DNA from 2 places in the Sulfobacillus thermosulfidooxidans genome. Region 2 is predicted to be linked to the other one. Evidence: predicted binding sites of a transcription regulator. Region 2 holds the regulator's gene; the other holds the start of a gene.

Region 1 (7,679 bases), on a different contig from region 2:
CGTCCCGTTTAGCAAGTGCGCCATCAACTGCATACCATAACAGATTCCCAACGTGGGAATACCCATTGTTAAAATCGCCGGATCCATACTCGGAGCCCCCGGTTCAAAAACACTCGCCGGGCCCCCGGATAAGATAATGGCAGCCGGATTTTTTGCCCGTACTTCTTCGTAAGAAATATCTCCGGGCACGACTTCACAAAAGACCTGAGCTTCACGCACACGCCGTGCAATCAATTGATTATACTGCGCCCCAAAATCTAAAACTAATACCGTATCATTCATCCATTGGCCCTCACTAACTTGCAGACATCAGGCAAGTTGCGGTAGCGTTCACCGACATCTAATCCGTAGCCTACAACAAATTCATCAGGAATTTCGAACCCTTTATAATGCAAGGGTACAGCCACTTGACGCCTTGAAGGCTTGTCCAATAACGAACAAATTTTTACGCTCAAGGCGCCACGCGATTTCACATGCCCATAAATGTAGTTTAACGTGAGCCCTGTGTCGACGATATCTTCGACCACGAGGACATGATGGCCCTCCAAGCTATGATCTAAATCCTTAATAATGCGAACCACGCCCGAGGATTTCGTTGAACTGCCATAAGACGACAGAGCCATAAAATCAACGGCCACAGGTAAATCAATAGCACGGATAAGATCCGCCAAAAAGATAAAAGACCCTTTTAGAATCCCAATCAGTATCAATGGTTTGTTTTGGTAGTCTAACGTAATACGTTTTCCGAGACTTTCCACCCGACTCGCAATGTCTTTAGCAGACAAGAGCACTTCCAGCTCTTCTCCCTGAACCCCCTGCAACCTCTACTGGTCCCCTTTCGTATCTTCGTGCCCATTTGTATGGTCACGGACTAACCGACGCATAATCTCATGACGATTGATTAAGGGATACAATGAATCCCGGTGAATTTCGGCTTTCCGGGCAATTAGCTTGCCTTGGAAATAACTTTCGGCATCCCGTTCCACATCATCAAAGTCACGGTCATGCGCAATTAAATCTTCCTGTTGAAGCTGAGCGCGCACTTCTTTTAGTGACACCCCATGGTCCAACAAGCTTTTAATATACTTCAACCGATCAATGTCTGCTTGAGTATACAGACGTTGATTTCCTTGAGTACGCCTTGGCGCTAACAAATGCAACGTCTCATAATAGCGTATGCGCCTTTCTGTCAAACCGGTCGCCTCTTTTACAACACGGATAGAAAACGAAGGCTGATCCGAATGATTGGCATTTTTCATAGCGCATCTCCTTTTTGTTAAGGTGAAACGACCTTTTGAGGCTCCGCCACCATCTTACCGAACTTTGACACGAAACTAAACAGGTTGGTAAGAATTTGGCAGGGGTCATAAAAACCCCTGCCACCTAACCCGTTATAATTCTCCATAGATCGTTGCCCAGATAACCCGTTTTATGCTTGTTCCAGGTGATTATCGGCATGGTCTTTCAATAAACGCTCCAACCGCTCGATCTGTTGGTGCGATTGTCCAAGTTTATAGGACAATTCTTGCATTTCCCGAGCTTGCCGATCCACACGTTCCTGACGGTGCCGCATTTCATCAGTCAGCACTTCCAGGAGCTGGCTCATCATGTTTTGTTGCGACTCCATTATCTTCATAAACGGTTGCCAGTTGGCCTCATTGCCAATAGCTGGCGTGTGATGAATTCTACCCATATTGGCACTGCGAGAACGCACCACTTCTCGGCCGGCTTCTAAATCTTGGGCTAATTGCCGAAAAGCTTCGCGATCGGACTGCATTAAAGCTTGGGTATCAACCACATAGGGACGCCCCGCGACGCCCTCTTGGCGTTTGGCAGCTAAGCGTCCCTTGCGAATATCGGTGCGTAAGGCTACCGCTAATTCCGGTGCCGATTCAATAAGCTGGGATAATGTCACTTCCAATGGGATAAGCCTCCTTAGACTGTTAGACTCCTTTGAGAAAGGTATTATCTAACAGTCAGCTTTCCCCATTTTACCTATTTCATTCCATTGCCAACCCATTCTTTGACTATTTCAAAGTCCCCAGAGGAAGAGACCTGTCCGTCATCACCTCACCGTCCAAAGCGAGGTTCCTGACCTTTAAGCAGTCGGCGCCAATTATTGCGATGCGCCCAAAATGCCAAGATAACCGCAGGAATTCCAAAAAACCAAAAATCGGTTTGTTGACCAAATGCCCAAAAACTCACTAGGGCCGCCAACATGGCCACAAAAGAGGCCACAGACACAATCCGGAATAGGGCGACAACGAAGGCGAAACATAAGACAGCTATGAGCGCTGCAGGCCAAAATAATGCTGACAAGACACCGAGTCCAGTGGCAATGCCTTTGCCGCCTTTAAACTTCATGAATGGAGAAAAAACGTGGCCAAGCATGGCCATCAGACCAGCTACAGCAGGCACCATTGGCAAATGAGGAAATAACATAAAGGCCATCATCACCGCCAATATCCCTTTGAGCGCATCTAAGACTAACACCACCAATCCCACGCGAATGCCAAAAGTCCGCGCCACATTGGTCGCTCCAATATTTTGACTACCATGTTGGCGAATATCCGTTTGAAAACGCATACGGGCCATCAAGTATCCAAAAGGAATAGAACCCAATAAAAAAGATCCGATAAACAACACCATTTCAGGTGCCGACACCCTGTTGCCCCCTTATCTCAATCACTTTGCATCCAATAAAGAAAATTATTCAGGTGTTCTTTTTAACATCCGTTGATGACTCATTGTTGGGTGTCCCTTACACGTTGTGCCCTCTTCTCATGCTATCAGCGTTCGACACGATAGACGTTGACACCATATACGCCTTCGGTATCTTACCACAGACCTTAAGCCCATCTCTCTGGTCTATTATTGATTGCCCTCTCGCAAAAAGAAAGAGGAGAGCAAAATCCTTTTGCTCTCCTCTGGCAACTGATGGGCCTTACATCATCATATCGCCCATGCCGCCCATGCCGCCCATGCCTCCGGGCGCTGCGGCATCTTTCTTTTCAGGCTTGTCAGCGACTAATGCCTCTGTGGTGAGAAGCATGGCCGCAATAGACGCCGCGTTTTGCAAGGTTGACCGGGTCACTTTGGCGGGGTCAACAATACCACTCTTGACCATGTCAACGAGCTTGTTGTGAGCTGCATCGTAGCCGACGTTACCCGATTCCTTTTTCACCATTTCCACAATAACAGAACCTTCGAGTCCAGCGTTGAAAGCAATTTGCCGTACGGGTTCTTCTAAAGCGCGACGAACGATGTTGACTCCAATACGCTCGTCACCTTCAGCTTCAATAGCTTCTACTGCGGGAATCGCCCGGAGCAATGCTGTTCCACCACCGGGAACAATTCCTTCTTCCACAGCAGCACGGGTTGCCGACAACGCGTCTTCAATGCGCAGTTTCTTTTCTTTAAGCTCAACCTCTGTAGCAGCACCGACTTGAATCACAGCCACGCCACCGGAGAGTTTGGCCAACCGTTCTTGCAATTTTTCACGGTCATAATCAGAAGTGGTGTCTTCGATTTGCTTCTTGATAACCTGGACGCGCTTCTTAATTTCTTCTTGCGAACCGCGACCTTCGACGATGGTGGTTTCCTCTTTAGCAATCTTGACTTGGCGCGCTTGCCCTAACATATCCGGAGTGACATTCTCTAATTTGAGACCAATGTCCTCGGAAATAACTTGCCCACCGGTCAAAATCGCAATGTCTTCTAACATCGCTTTACGACGGTCACCGAATCCCGGAGCTTTCACAGCCACGGCTGTTAAGGTTCCCCGCAATTTGTTCACAACCAAGGTAGCCAAGGCTTCGCCTTCGACATCCTCAGCAATGATGACGAGGGGTTTCCCGCGCTGAACAACTTTTTCCAATACCGGCAGCAAATCTTGGATGGCAGAAATCTTCCGGTCCGTAATCAAAATGTAGGGGTCATTTAATACCGCTTCCATCTTTTCCGTGTCGGTAACCATGTACGGAGAAATGTACCCGCGGTCAAACTGCATTCCTTCGACGGTTTCTAATGTCGTGCCCGTGGTCTTTGATTCTTCAACGGTGATAACTCCGTCCGAACCGACTTTTTCCATGGCTTCGGCAATTAACCGACCAATTTCTTCGTCATTCGCCGAAATGGATGCCACTTGGCTAATCGCGTCTTTGCCCTCAATCGGTGTCGCGATTTTCCGAATCTGTTCGACGGTTACAGCCACTGCCCGCTCAATACCCCGTTTGATGCCCATGGGGTTAGCGCCCGCTGTGACGTTCTTGAGCCCTTCTTTAATCATCGCTTGCGCCAACACCGTGGCGGTTGTGGTTCCGTCACCAGCAACATCCTGGGTCTTGGTAGCAACCTCTTTGACTAATTGCGCACCCATTGATTCGAACGGATCCTCTAATTCAATTTCCCGTGCAATCGTGACACCATCGTTGGTAATTAACGGTGCGCCAAATTTCTTTTCTAACACGACATTGCGGCCCTTAGGTCCTAAGGTTACCTTCACCGCATTGGCCAATTTGTCTACACCACGCTCTAACGCGCGGCGAGCTTCTTCTTCGTAGACCATTTGCTTAGCCATTGATTTTACCTCCTAGCCAATTCTCCAGTGTGTTAAACATGAGCCAAAGACGGGTTGATCGCTGCTAACACGTCGTCTTCTTTTAATAGCCAATAATCGTGGCCGTTGACTCGCACTTTCGTTGCAGATTCTACGTTGAATAACACAACATCTTCGGATTGAATCTCTAAAGGTGCTCGGGTACCGTTGCTCAGCAGTCTCCCTGATCCTACTGCAATCACACGTCCCCGCTGCGGATTATCCTTCGCGGTGTCGGGCAGCACAATCCCCGAAGGCATAGAATCGTCACTTAAGATTTGCACCACAATATGGTCTCCCAGTGGACGAATCTCCACAGATGTTTTCCTCCTTGCAACGAGAGTAATATGTTTTTGTTAGCACTCGAAGTCGGTGAGTGCTAACGTACCCATAAAGCAGTTTACTCAAAAGGCCTAGCAGCGTCAAATAATTCCCAGACAAACAGGATCATGATAATAAGGGATTTTCCTCCATATTTCTCGCGTTATCTCACTAAATCTAGCTCAATCTTCAATTTTTATGTCCCGTTTGCCCATGAATCACCTCAAGGGCATGGTTAAGAACGGGTAAAATAACGGGCAATAACTCCTGCACAGCTTTCAACGAGCCGGGCAAGTTAATAATCAACGTACGATCTTTTTGTCCGCACACCGCACGCGACAGCATGCCCATAGGTGTGTGCTTGAGGGATTCATAACGCATAGCTTCGCTCATTCCTGGAATTTCTCGGTCGATTATCTGGCGAGTGGCCTCGGGCATGTTGTCACGGGGACCAAGTCCCGTTCCTCCTGTGGTCAAAATCAAATCCATACCCGCATCCACCCAGGCCTTGAGTTGTGTCACCAAGCCCTCCTCATCATCGGGAAGAATTTGATACGCGACCACTTCGCCCAAGTCACGAACGGCATCTTTAATATAGGCTCCGGACGTATCGGCGCGTTGACCCAAAGCCCCTTGGTCACTACTCGTCAGGATGGCGATTTTCCACATGTGAAATGCCCTCCCGTATAAAATGTCCCGAACGCCCTCCGTCTTTTTCGAGTAACAAGATATCGGTCATGACCATTGTCCGGTCCATAGCCTTGAGCATGTCATATAACGTCAATAGGCTAGCCGAGACAGCGGTTAATGCTTCCATTTCAACACCGGTAGGTGCCGTGGTGCGCACTGTCGATTCGACCACGAACCGATCCGTTTGAACGGTAATCACGATGTCAACCGCCGTAAGCGGCAAGGGATGGCATAAGGGGATCCATTCGCCAGTCCTTTTCGCCGCCATAATCCCGGCAACCCGGCTCACAGCCAATACATCGCCTTTAGGAATCCGGCCTTCCTTTACCGCTTGGCAGATTGAAGGGGAAGCCAGAAGAGCCCCTTTGGCCCGAGCCATCCGTTCGGTAATGGCTTTGCCCCCCACATTCACCATATGCACTTCGCCACGTTCATTTAAATGATTTGGATAAGTGTCCATCAGCTATGTGACCCCCTAGTGTTGGTTATGGCGGTTTATTACGTGCTCCTTGACGCCTCTAGGGACCTCATGACACATACAGTGCCACCGCCGCATAGGCTTTAGCCCCGGTGATTAAAGCTCTCTCATCCAAATTAAAACCTGCAGAGTGAATGCCCGTAACAAACTCTGGTCCGACGACGCCGACATGTAAATTGGTAGCCGGAACTTTTTGGGCAATATAGGCAAAATCCTCGGCTCCCATTGATGGTTTGGGCAAACGTCTTACCGCATCTGGTCCTAATTCTCGCTGTAGTACCGCTTCGACTTGGTCTGTCAACAAAACATCGGCGACTAAAGGCGGATAACCGCGCGTAATTTCGACAGTCGCTTGGGCACGGTACGCCGCAGCAATTTGCTCAATAAACCGGGTAAAGCGCGTTAAGGTGTTATCAATCTCTTTTGGAGACAGGATGCGGATGGTTCCTGTCAATTCCACTTCGTCTGCAATGACATTTTCTCGGTATCCGCCATGAATCGTCCCAAATGTCACCACTAAAGGTTCTGTAGGATCGTGTTCTCGGCTTACCAAAGTTTGACAGCCTTGAACAATTGCCGTGGCCGCAATGATGGCGTCCACCGTCTTGTCCGGATGCGCCCCGTGTCCCCCTTTCCCCCGCACGGTGATCTTAAAGTCGTTGGGAGAGGCCATCGCCGGCCCACTAAAAAGACCAATGGTTCCCCATGGTAACTCACTGTCCACGTGAGTCATTACGGCGCGAGTAACCCGGGGATGGTCCAAAATTCCCGCTTCAATCATCGGCAATGCTCCTCCGGGTCCTTCTTCTCCTGGCTGAAACATGAGGGTTACTGGATGTTTTAAGTCCCTTTCCCGGCGTTTCAAATAATAGGCGGCGCCTAGCAACATGGCGGTATGCGCATCGTGTCCACAAGCATGCATGCGTCCTTTCATCTTTGACGCGTAAGGCAGACCCGTTTTTTCTTCAATGGGCAATCCATCCATATCAGCCCGCAACAAAATGGCATCGCCATTTTGGGGGCCAAGATAGCCGACCACTCCGTTCTCAACTAGCCGTCGATGACCAATCCCCAATTCATCTAACGCCTCTTCAACGCGTGAGGCGGTTTTTGGAGTGTCAAGTCCTAGTTCGGGATATTGGTGAATCTTCCGTCTGATCTCCACCATCCACGGCATAATTTCTTGCCATAATAGTTCGTCCATGTGATTCAGCCCCTTTCCCTGTTTGTTCTTTTTCGCATATTGATTTGGACCAGTGCGTACACATCATGTGAGTTGGCATGCCTAGTGCCCATTAAGGAGATGACCTGTACAATGAACCAGGGATGGGGATGGCTCGTCCTAAGTCCCGTCATAATTGTCGTGTTAGCGTTCTTTCTTGTGAGTCAGCCAGCGAGTCAGGGCGCATTGACCCACGTCGTGACTGATAAAAAAGTTGTGGCCATTACCTTTGATGATGGTCCCTCCCCCAAATATACCCCATTAATTCTCAAAACTTTATCGCAATATCATGCCTATGGCACATTTTTCGTTGTCGGCAGCGAGGTTCAGCGGTTTCCCGGATTGGTTAAGGACATTGCCCACCAAGGTTC
Region 2 (7,679 bases):
GAGGGTTCCAGAGATTAATCATGGGCCATCCCTTCTTTAAATGCAAATTATTTGCATCTGCATTATACGATGAGACGGCTGAGTTTTGCAACAGTTAAATTTTGCGGATAATATTTTTCGTATGCAGTTCAATGGATTTAATCTTGAACGGGTGACAGGGTTGGTTCAAATGAGTGATTGCCGAAATTTGAATCCAGACAATTATAATGAACTAATACTAAATAAAGGAGGGTAATTTATGACGAAAGCCGCTAAGGTTTTATGGGTAGCAGGCGGACTTGTGGTAATTGTCGGATCATTTTTTCTTACCGATGCTGTTCGCGTCCGCGGATTAGCCAGGCGTTATGACCAATCATTTTTAAATCCGGAAATTGGAGCGGCTTCAAAATATGATGTGGAAGTTTTAGTGCCGCCCGGTAATGGGACTGCTCAATATGATGTCTTTCATGCGAATCACAATACCTATGTCAGCGTCCGGGAGACACCAAGCGCGCATTGGGTGAATTTAGGGGACTTTGACAGTGACGACAATGGCACCTTTAGTGTCAGGTTAATGAAGGCTCCCCCTGAACGTAATGATGGATATCATAATGGGCAGATGGAACCACAAAGTGTGAAATTCTTGCCTGTAGCCTAATTCATTAGACAAACAACACAGACAAACAACACAAAAACCTGGCCGGTGGTTCCCCGTGACAGATGACAGGAACCATCGGCCTTCTCTTTCTTTTCATTGACATAGCAAACCAGTAAAATAGATAGGATAGGAATTGGGATGCTGGAGGGCAAACGTGAACCAATCGGAAATTCGGAACTTCTCAATTATCGCCCATATTGATCATGGCAAAAGTACTTTGGCGGACCGTCTCATTGAACGAACGGGAACGTTAACGGCGCGTGAGATGGCTCCACAAGTGTTGGATTCAATGGATCTAGAACGCGAGCGCGGGATTACCATCAAAGCGCAAGCGGTGCGTTTGGAATATGAAAATCAAGGGCAACGTTACGAACTCAATTTAATTGATACCCCGGGCCATGTTGATTTTACCTATGAAGTGTCGCGCGCATTGCAAGCATGTGAAGGTGCTTTATTAGTAATTGACGCGGCACAAGGCGTTGAGGCCCAAACATTGGCTAATTTGTATTTGGCCTTAGAACATGATCTGACCGTTATTCCTATTATTAATAAAATTGATTTGCCTAACGCCAATCCCGAGCGCGTCCAAGAAGAATTAATCGAAATCGGTTTAGACGGAACCGAAGCCATCTTGGTTTCGGCCAAACAAGGCATCGGTATTGATGAGACGCTGGCGGCTATCGTCTCCCGCATTCCGCCTCCGCAAGGCAATCAGCATGCGCCATTAAGAGCTCTAATTTTTGACTCACGCTTTGATAGTTATAAAGGCGTCTTGGTGTATATTCGGGTTGTTGATGGGGCGCTGCATGTTGGAGATAAGATTCAATTTATGGCAACCGGCGCCTCCTTTGAAGTGACGGAAATTGGAGTGTTTCGTCCTCATCCCACAAGCGTTTCGTCCTTGTCGACAGGAGAGGTTGGATTTTTCGCCGCATCAATCAAAACGGTTCAAGATACTCGAGTTGGGGATACCGTCACACTTGCTGACAATCCAGCCAAAGAGGCGCTGCCCGGATATCGTCCGGCACAGCCGATGGTGTTTTCAGGCTTATATCCCGTTGACACCAGTGATTATGGGCGGCTTAGAGAAGCTTTGGAAAAACTGCAACTCAATGATGCCTCGTTAACATTTGAACCAGAAACCTCGGCCGCCCTCGGCTTTGGCTTTCGGGCAGGATTTCTTGGCCTGTTACACTTAGACGTCATTCAAGAACGGTTGGAACGTGAGTACAATTTATCCCTGATTACCACCGCTCCCAACGTGGTGTATCAAGTGAGGCTTGTTACGGGAGAAGAAATTCGAGTCGATAATCCAGCACTCATGCCGCCGGCTGGAGATATTGAGGAAATCCGGGAGCCGATGGTGAGTGCCAGTATTATTACACCCAGTGAATATATTGGTGCGGTTATGGAATTGGCTCAGGAACGCCGTGGTATTTATAAAGATCTTTCCTATATTGATAGCCAAAGAGCCATGTTGTCCTACTCGCTGCCTTTAGGAGAAATCATGTTCGATTTCTTTGATCAGTTGAAATCTCGGACCCGAGGGTATGCTTCTTTCGATTACCAGTGGAGCGGCTTTGCTCCATCGGATTTGGTGCGTCTTGACATTCTCATCAATGGGGAAGTTGTGGATGCCTTTTCCATGATTGTACACCGGGACAAGGCTTATTACCGGGGACGAACACTGGTGGAAAAACTCCGCGATCTGATTCCGCGTCAGTTGTTTGAGGTGCCGTTGCAAGCGGCAATTGGCGGACGGGTTATTGCCCGGGAAACGGTTAAAGCGATGCGTAAAGACGTGTTAGCTAAATGTTACGGCGGTGACATTACCCGGAAACGGAAACTCCTTGAGAAACAAAAAGAAGGGAAAAAACGAATGAAGGCAGTGGGAAATGTGGAGATTCCTCAGGAAGCATTTATGGCCATTTTACGAGTGGACGATAATAAATGATGGATCCGGCCTTATCTGATTGGGGATTATATATTCACATTCCGTTTTGTCAGGCACGTTGTACGTATTGCGACTTTAATACCATTACGGGAATGGGTGAAGACGATTACCGGCGCTATGTCAGTGCGTTAATAAAAGAGTGGAATCAGCAATTGGAAATACCTGCCGGAAATCTCGTCTCCATCTTTTTAGGTGGAGGCACCCCATCGTTGTTAGAACCAGCATTGATTGCTAGCCTTCTTGAGGCCATAGGCACGCGGTTTTCCCATAACTGGCAATCTGTAGAGATCACCATGGAGGCGAATCCCGGAACTATTAATGTCAAACGATTACGCCAGTATCGTGAGGCGGGCGTCAATCGCCTGTCACTCGGTGTGCAGGCATGGCAAAATCATCATCTGCAACAGCTGAACCGGATTCATACCGTGGAAGACGCTGCGCGCGCTATGGAAGCTGCGCGTGAGGCGGGGTTTGAGAATGTGAATTGTGATTTAATTTATGGGTTGCCGCAACAGACTTTAGCCGAATGGCAAGAATCTCTGGAAGCAGTATTGGCGCTAAAACCGGATCACTTGTCCTTATATCAATTACAAATTGAGGAAGGCACACCTCTTGCCACGCAGTTAAAAAGGGGTATCTTGTCCTTACCTCCTACTGATCGGACTGCCGATATGGCCGATATGGGGCGCATGACATTACTCCAGGCAGGATTTGTAGCTTATGAAATATCGAACTATTGTCTTCCGGGAAAACATTCGCGGCATAACCGCTTATATTGGACTATGAATCCTTATTTGGCGTTAGGTGCTGGTGCCCATGGATATTGGCACGGACGCCGATGGTGGAATATTCGCGGCATCAGACGATATATGGAAGCGATAGAGGCTGGGGAAAACGTCAAGGCGGGAGAGGAATGGTTGGATCGCGATGAGGAAATGCGAGAATATGTATGGTTAGGCCTGCGAGAAGAGGCCGGATTTTCGCGTAGCCGGTTCTATCGCAGATTCGGGGTGAATCCCGAAGGACTTTTAGGTTCTATATTTCGTCGCCTTCATAACCAAGGTCTTATTGAACGGGAAAAAGACCGGATCCGCCTGAGTGCACGCGGGCGTGATATGGCTAACTATGTGTTTCGGGAATTTGTGGGGACGGGTCAATATGCTTGACAGTGATGTGAATCCCAGGCTATTTTACCTAATAGGGTATATTAGCACTCGGCATACGAGAGTGCTAACACGGGCAGGAGGTGACTGGGGTGGATACACGGAAACGAACCATTTTGCAAGCTTTGACGGAAGACTACATTAATTCCGCAGAGCCTGTGGGTTCTCGCACTTTAGCAAAAAAATATAATTTGGGCATTAGTCCTGCGACGATTCGCAATGAAATGGCAGATTTGGAAGAATGGGGTTTTCTGGAACAGCCGCATACATCAGCGGGCCGAGTACCCTCGGATAAGGGCTACCGTTTTTATGTCGATGAATTAATGTCCAAAGCGCCAATTGGCCATGAGTTGCTGGAGCGCATCCGGTCCACGTACCAGTCACGCGTGCGAGAGCTGGAGTGGTTTATTCACCAAACAGCCAAGTTAGTTAGTGATATTACGGGCTATCCTTCTATTGTCCTCGCTCCCTCATGGGAACAAGGAATTTTTTCCGCACTGCATTTTGTGGGCGTGGGAGAAGATAGTGCCCTATTAATTATTCGCACAGCTGATGGATTTACACAAAATAAGACGGTATCGATTCCCAAAGAATTGAGTTTGTCCCAGTTAAATGCCCTCGCGCAAGATTTCTCGCGTCAATTCGCGGGGGTTTCGATGCGCGATTTACAAAATTATATATTAGATCCGTTATCCACGAGCCTTTTTGAACATGCTGCATTATGGCAAACCGTACTGGGGTGGTTTTTGACCGAGGGCTCTGACGAAGAACGGATGACGGTAGCGGGTCCCTTAACCATCCTCAATTATCCGGAGTTTAATGATATTAACAAAGTACGCAGAGTCTTAGGGTTTTTGGAGCAAGATAAAGCTGTCGAACAAATTGTCCATTCGCACCCTGCCGACGGGGTTATGGCATTGATTGGCTCAGAAACGTCCATTGAAGACATTCAGGATTGCAGTGTGGTTACCGCGTCCTACCGTGTAGGGCAGACCGTGGTGGGGCGTGTCATGGTTGTCGGTCCTAGACGGATGCAATATGCTTATGTGATGACAGTTTTGGAAGTGGTTTCGGACGAACTGTCTCAGGCTCTGAAATGGGCGTAATGAAAAGCCCCAGCCGTATTAAAAATAAGGAATGCTAAGATAAGATGAGATCGAAATCTCAACACGAGCTTCGTGAAATAGGGAGGATTTTTTAATGGCGGACGAGCGCGACAAGAAAGCGCATACAGATGCGGAACCATATGATGAAGAGCAACAAGGCACCGAATCGCTAGTTGACGAAGGTCAAGAGCAGGTGGATGCGCAAGGTGAGGCCGAAGGCCAAGAAGCCGCTGCTAATGACAATGAAACCAATTGGGAACAGGTAGCGCAGGACCGTTATGACCAGCTTGTGCGCCTTCAAGCAGATTTTGATAACTATAGGCGTCGCGTAGACCGGGAACGTGAAGAGCTCCGCGGTTATGTAACTGGCGCGATTTTGGGAGATTTTCTGCCCGTGTATGACAATTTAGAGAGGGCGTTGAAATATATGCCGGACACCGATGAAGCCAAAGCGTGGCGCATGGGAGTCGAAATGACTCTGAAAGGCTTTAACGATGTCTTAACCAAATTTGGGGTGACCCCGATTCCGACAGTGGGGACCATCTTCGATCCGAGGCTGCATGAAGCGGTCCAACGGGTCGACAGTGATGAGCCAGAAGGAACCATTATTGAGGAATTATTAAAGGGATTTCAATGGAAAGACCGTGTCTTGCGTGCCAGCTTGGTGAAGGTATCCACGGGGCAGGGCACATCAGAACCCCAAAAATCGGAAACGGAATCGGCATCATGAAGTCTTGTGACTGGCATTGAGGCAGAGAAGAGGAGGGAATTTAGCGAATGGCAAAGCGCGATTATTATGAAGTGTTGGGTGTTAGCCGCAATGCGAGTCCTGACGAAATCAAGCGTGCTTTTCGACGCCTGGCCGCCAAGTATCACCCCGATGCCAATCCCGGAGATAAGACGGCGGAAGAGCGATTTAAAGAAATCAATGAAGCGTATCAAGTGTTACAGGACCCCGAAAAACGCGCACGATATGATCAATTTGGCGCCGATGGCCCGCAAATGGGCAATCCCTTTGGCCAAGATTTCGGCTTTGGTGGATTTGGTGACATTTTTGATATTTTCTTTGGCAATGGTTCCTCACAAGGACGTCGTAGTGGGCCTATTAAAGGCCCCGATTTACGGTACGATTTAACCTTAACACTAGAGGAAGTGCTCACCGGGAGCATGCAAACTATTCGGGTGAAACGGGATGAAATCTGCCCGAGATGTCACGGTAACCAGGCGGAACCGGGGACACGCCTCGAAATGTGCCCCACTTGTCATGGTAATGGGCAAGTCGAACGGATCCGAGAAAGTTTCTTAGGACGGATTCGCCAGGTGGAAACTTGTCCAAAATGTCATGGCAGTGGACGGATTATTCCGGTGCCGTGTAAAGAATGTCACGGTCGCGGTCAAGTCCGTGCCGAAAAAAGTTTAAGTGTTACTATTCCCGCAGGCGTAGACGAGGGCACGCGCCTACGCGTGGCTGGTGAAGGGGGAGCTGGACAGCATGGAGGACCGCCGGGAGATTTAATTGTGTTTGTCCACGTGAAAGAACATGAACGATTTACCCGTGATGGCGATGACATTTGGGTCGAAGAACCGATTACTTTTGCGCAAGCGGCGTTAGGCGCGGATGTGAAAATTAAAACGTTGGACGGCGAAGAAACTTTGCACATTCCGGGAGGGACCCAAACGGGAACGGTCTTTAAGCTGTCGCGGCAAGGATTGCCAAGACTGGGAAATGCCAATATTCGCGGTTCGTTGAATGTCAAAGTTAAAGTGATGGTACCGACGTCTTTAACGCATAAAGAACGGGAATTATTGCATATGTGGGCTGAAATGCGCAAAGAAGATGTTGCGCATGAAGACAAGAGCATATTCAAGAAGGTAAAAGATGCCCTGGGTCGGTAATTCATCGGTATCTCCTGACTATATGGCGGTAACATGTTTTGTGTCCGCGGATGATGTGGAATGGGCAGCCCAACTGTTATTAGATTTTGGCCTCAGTGGGATTGAATGGGAAGATGGAAAGCCCGCACAAGCTCCTTTTACGGATATTCCTTTAATTCCAGGGAGGCCGTTTGTTCGTGGATATTTTCCTGATGAACCGGGATTTGACAATATTCGCGTGGAATTGGAACATTTGGCTAAACAACACGGTTGGGACATGACACTTGAGCGGATCCGTACAGAAGACTGGGCTAACAACTGGAAACAATACTACCACCCGATTTATTTGAAGGATAACTATGTCGTAGTCCCTGCATGGCAGGATGTGGATGGAATTGATGATGATCACCGGATTATTTTGGATCCGGCAATGGCTTTTGGTACAGGGACACATCCAACAACACTGATGTGCTTAAACGAAATCATAGAAATAGATCCTAACCGCTTGCGGGTTTTAGACTTAGGAGCGGGATCTGGTATTCTCGCCATAATAGCCGGAAAAATGCACGCGCATGAAATTTGGGCTGTGGAACCCGATCCGGTGGCTTTTCGGGCCTTGGAGTCGAATATTGCCCTCAATCATTTGAAAATCCACACACTTTTAGGGACCTTGAAGGACGTTCCTCACGATCAGGTTTTTGATTTGGCCTTATGCAATTTAATTGCAGATATTATCATTCCCGAATGGCCTTCATTAATTCAACATTTGCATCCAGGAAGTCAAGCGATATTATCGGGTATTTTGTGGGAAAGACGGGAAGAGATTATCCGCGTCGTGGAATCTTATGGCGGACACATTACCAAGATGGTAGAACGAGACGGCTGGGCGATGATGGTGGCGACCCCATGATACGCATTGTGGTGACAAGTGAGCAAATAGCCCC

The links. The regulator HrcA, encoded in region 2, represses chaperone genes, less so after heat shock. The targets are predictions, from matches to a motif close to TGTTAGCACTCNNNNNNNNNGAGTGCTAACA.
Region 1: AOA63_RS00515 (co-chaperone GroES) is a predicted target of HrcA. The motif match lies at 4,952-4,982, and genes of this name have one in related genera.

The regions. Positions count from the first base shown of each region.
Region 1 covers NZ_LGRO01000001.1:100,828-108,506, reverse strand. The annotation lists gene guaA (glutamine-hydrolyzing GMP synthase) at 1-282, opposite strand, end outside; gene hpt (hypoxanthine phosphoribosyltransferase) at 279-821, opposite strand; gene AOA63_RS00535 (MerR family transcriptional regulator) at 825-1,259, opposite strand; gene AOA63_RS00530 (hypothetical protein) at 1,430-1,915, opposite strand; gene plsY (glycerol-3-phosphate 1-O-acyltransferase PlsY) at 2,071-2,664, opposite strand; gene groL (chaperonin GroEL) at 2,945-4,579, opposite strand; gene AOA63_RS00515 (co-chaperone GroES) at 4,612-4,914, opposite strand; gene AOA63_RS00510 (MogA/MoaB family molybdenum cofactor biosynthesis protein) at 5,108-5,587, opposite strand; gene moaC (cyclic pyranopterin monophosphate synthase MoaC) at 5,559-6,068, opposite strand; gene AOA63_RS00500 (M20 metallopeptidase family protein) at 6,136-7,290, opposite strand; gene AOA63_RS00495 (polysaccharide deacetylase family protein) at 7,402-7,679, shown strand, end outside.
Region 2 covers NZ_LGRO01000002.1:356,332-364,010, reverse strand. The annotation lists gene AOA63_RS17310 (hypothetical protein) at 1-22, opposite strand, end outside; gene AOA63_RS17305 (hypothetical protein) at 239-637, shown strand; gene lepA (translation elongation factor 4) at 792-2,591, shown strand; gene hemW (radical SAM family heme chaperone HemW) at 2,588-3,757, shown strand; gene hrcA (heat-inducible transcriptional repressor HrcA) at 3,847-4,860, shown strand; gene grpE (nucleotide exchange factor GrpE) at 4,955-5,590, shown strand; gene dnaJ (molecular chaperone DnaJ) at 5,638-6,756, shown strand; gene AOA63_RS17275 (50S ribosomal protein L11 methyltransferase) at 6,740-7,645, shown strand; gene AOA63_RS17270 (RsmE family RNA methyltransferase) at 7,642-7,679, shown strand, end outside.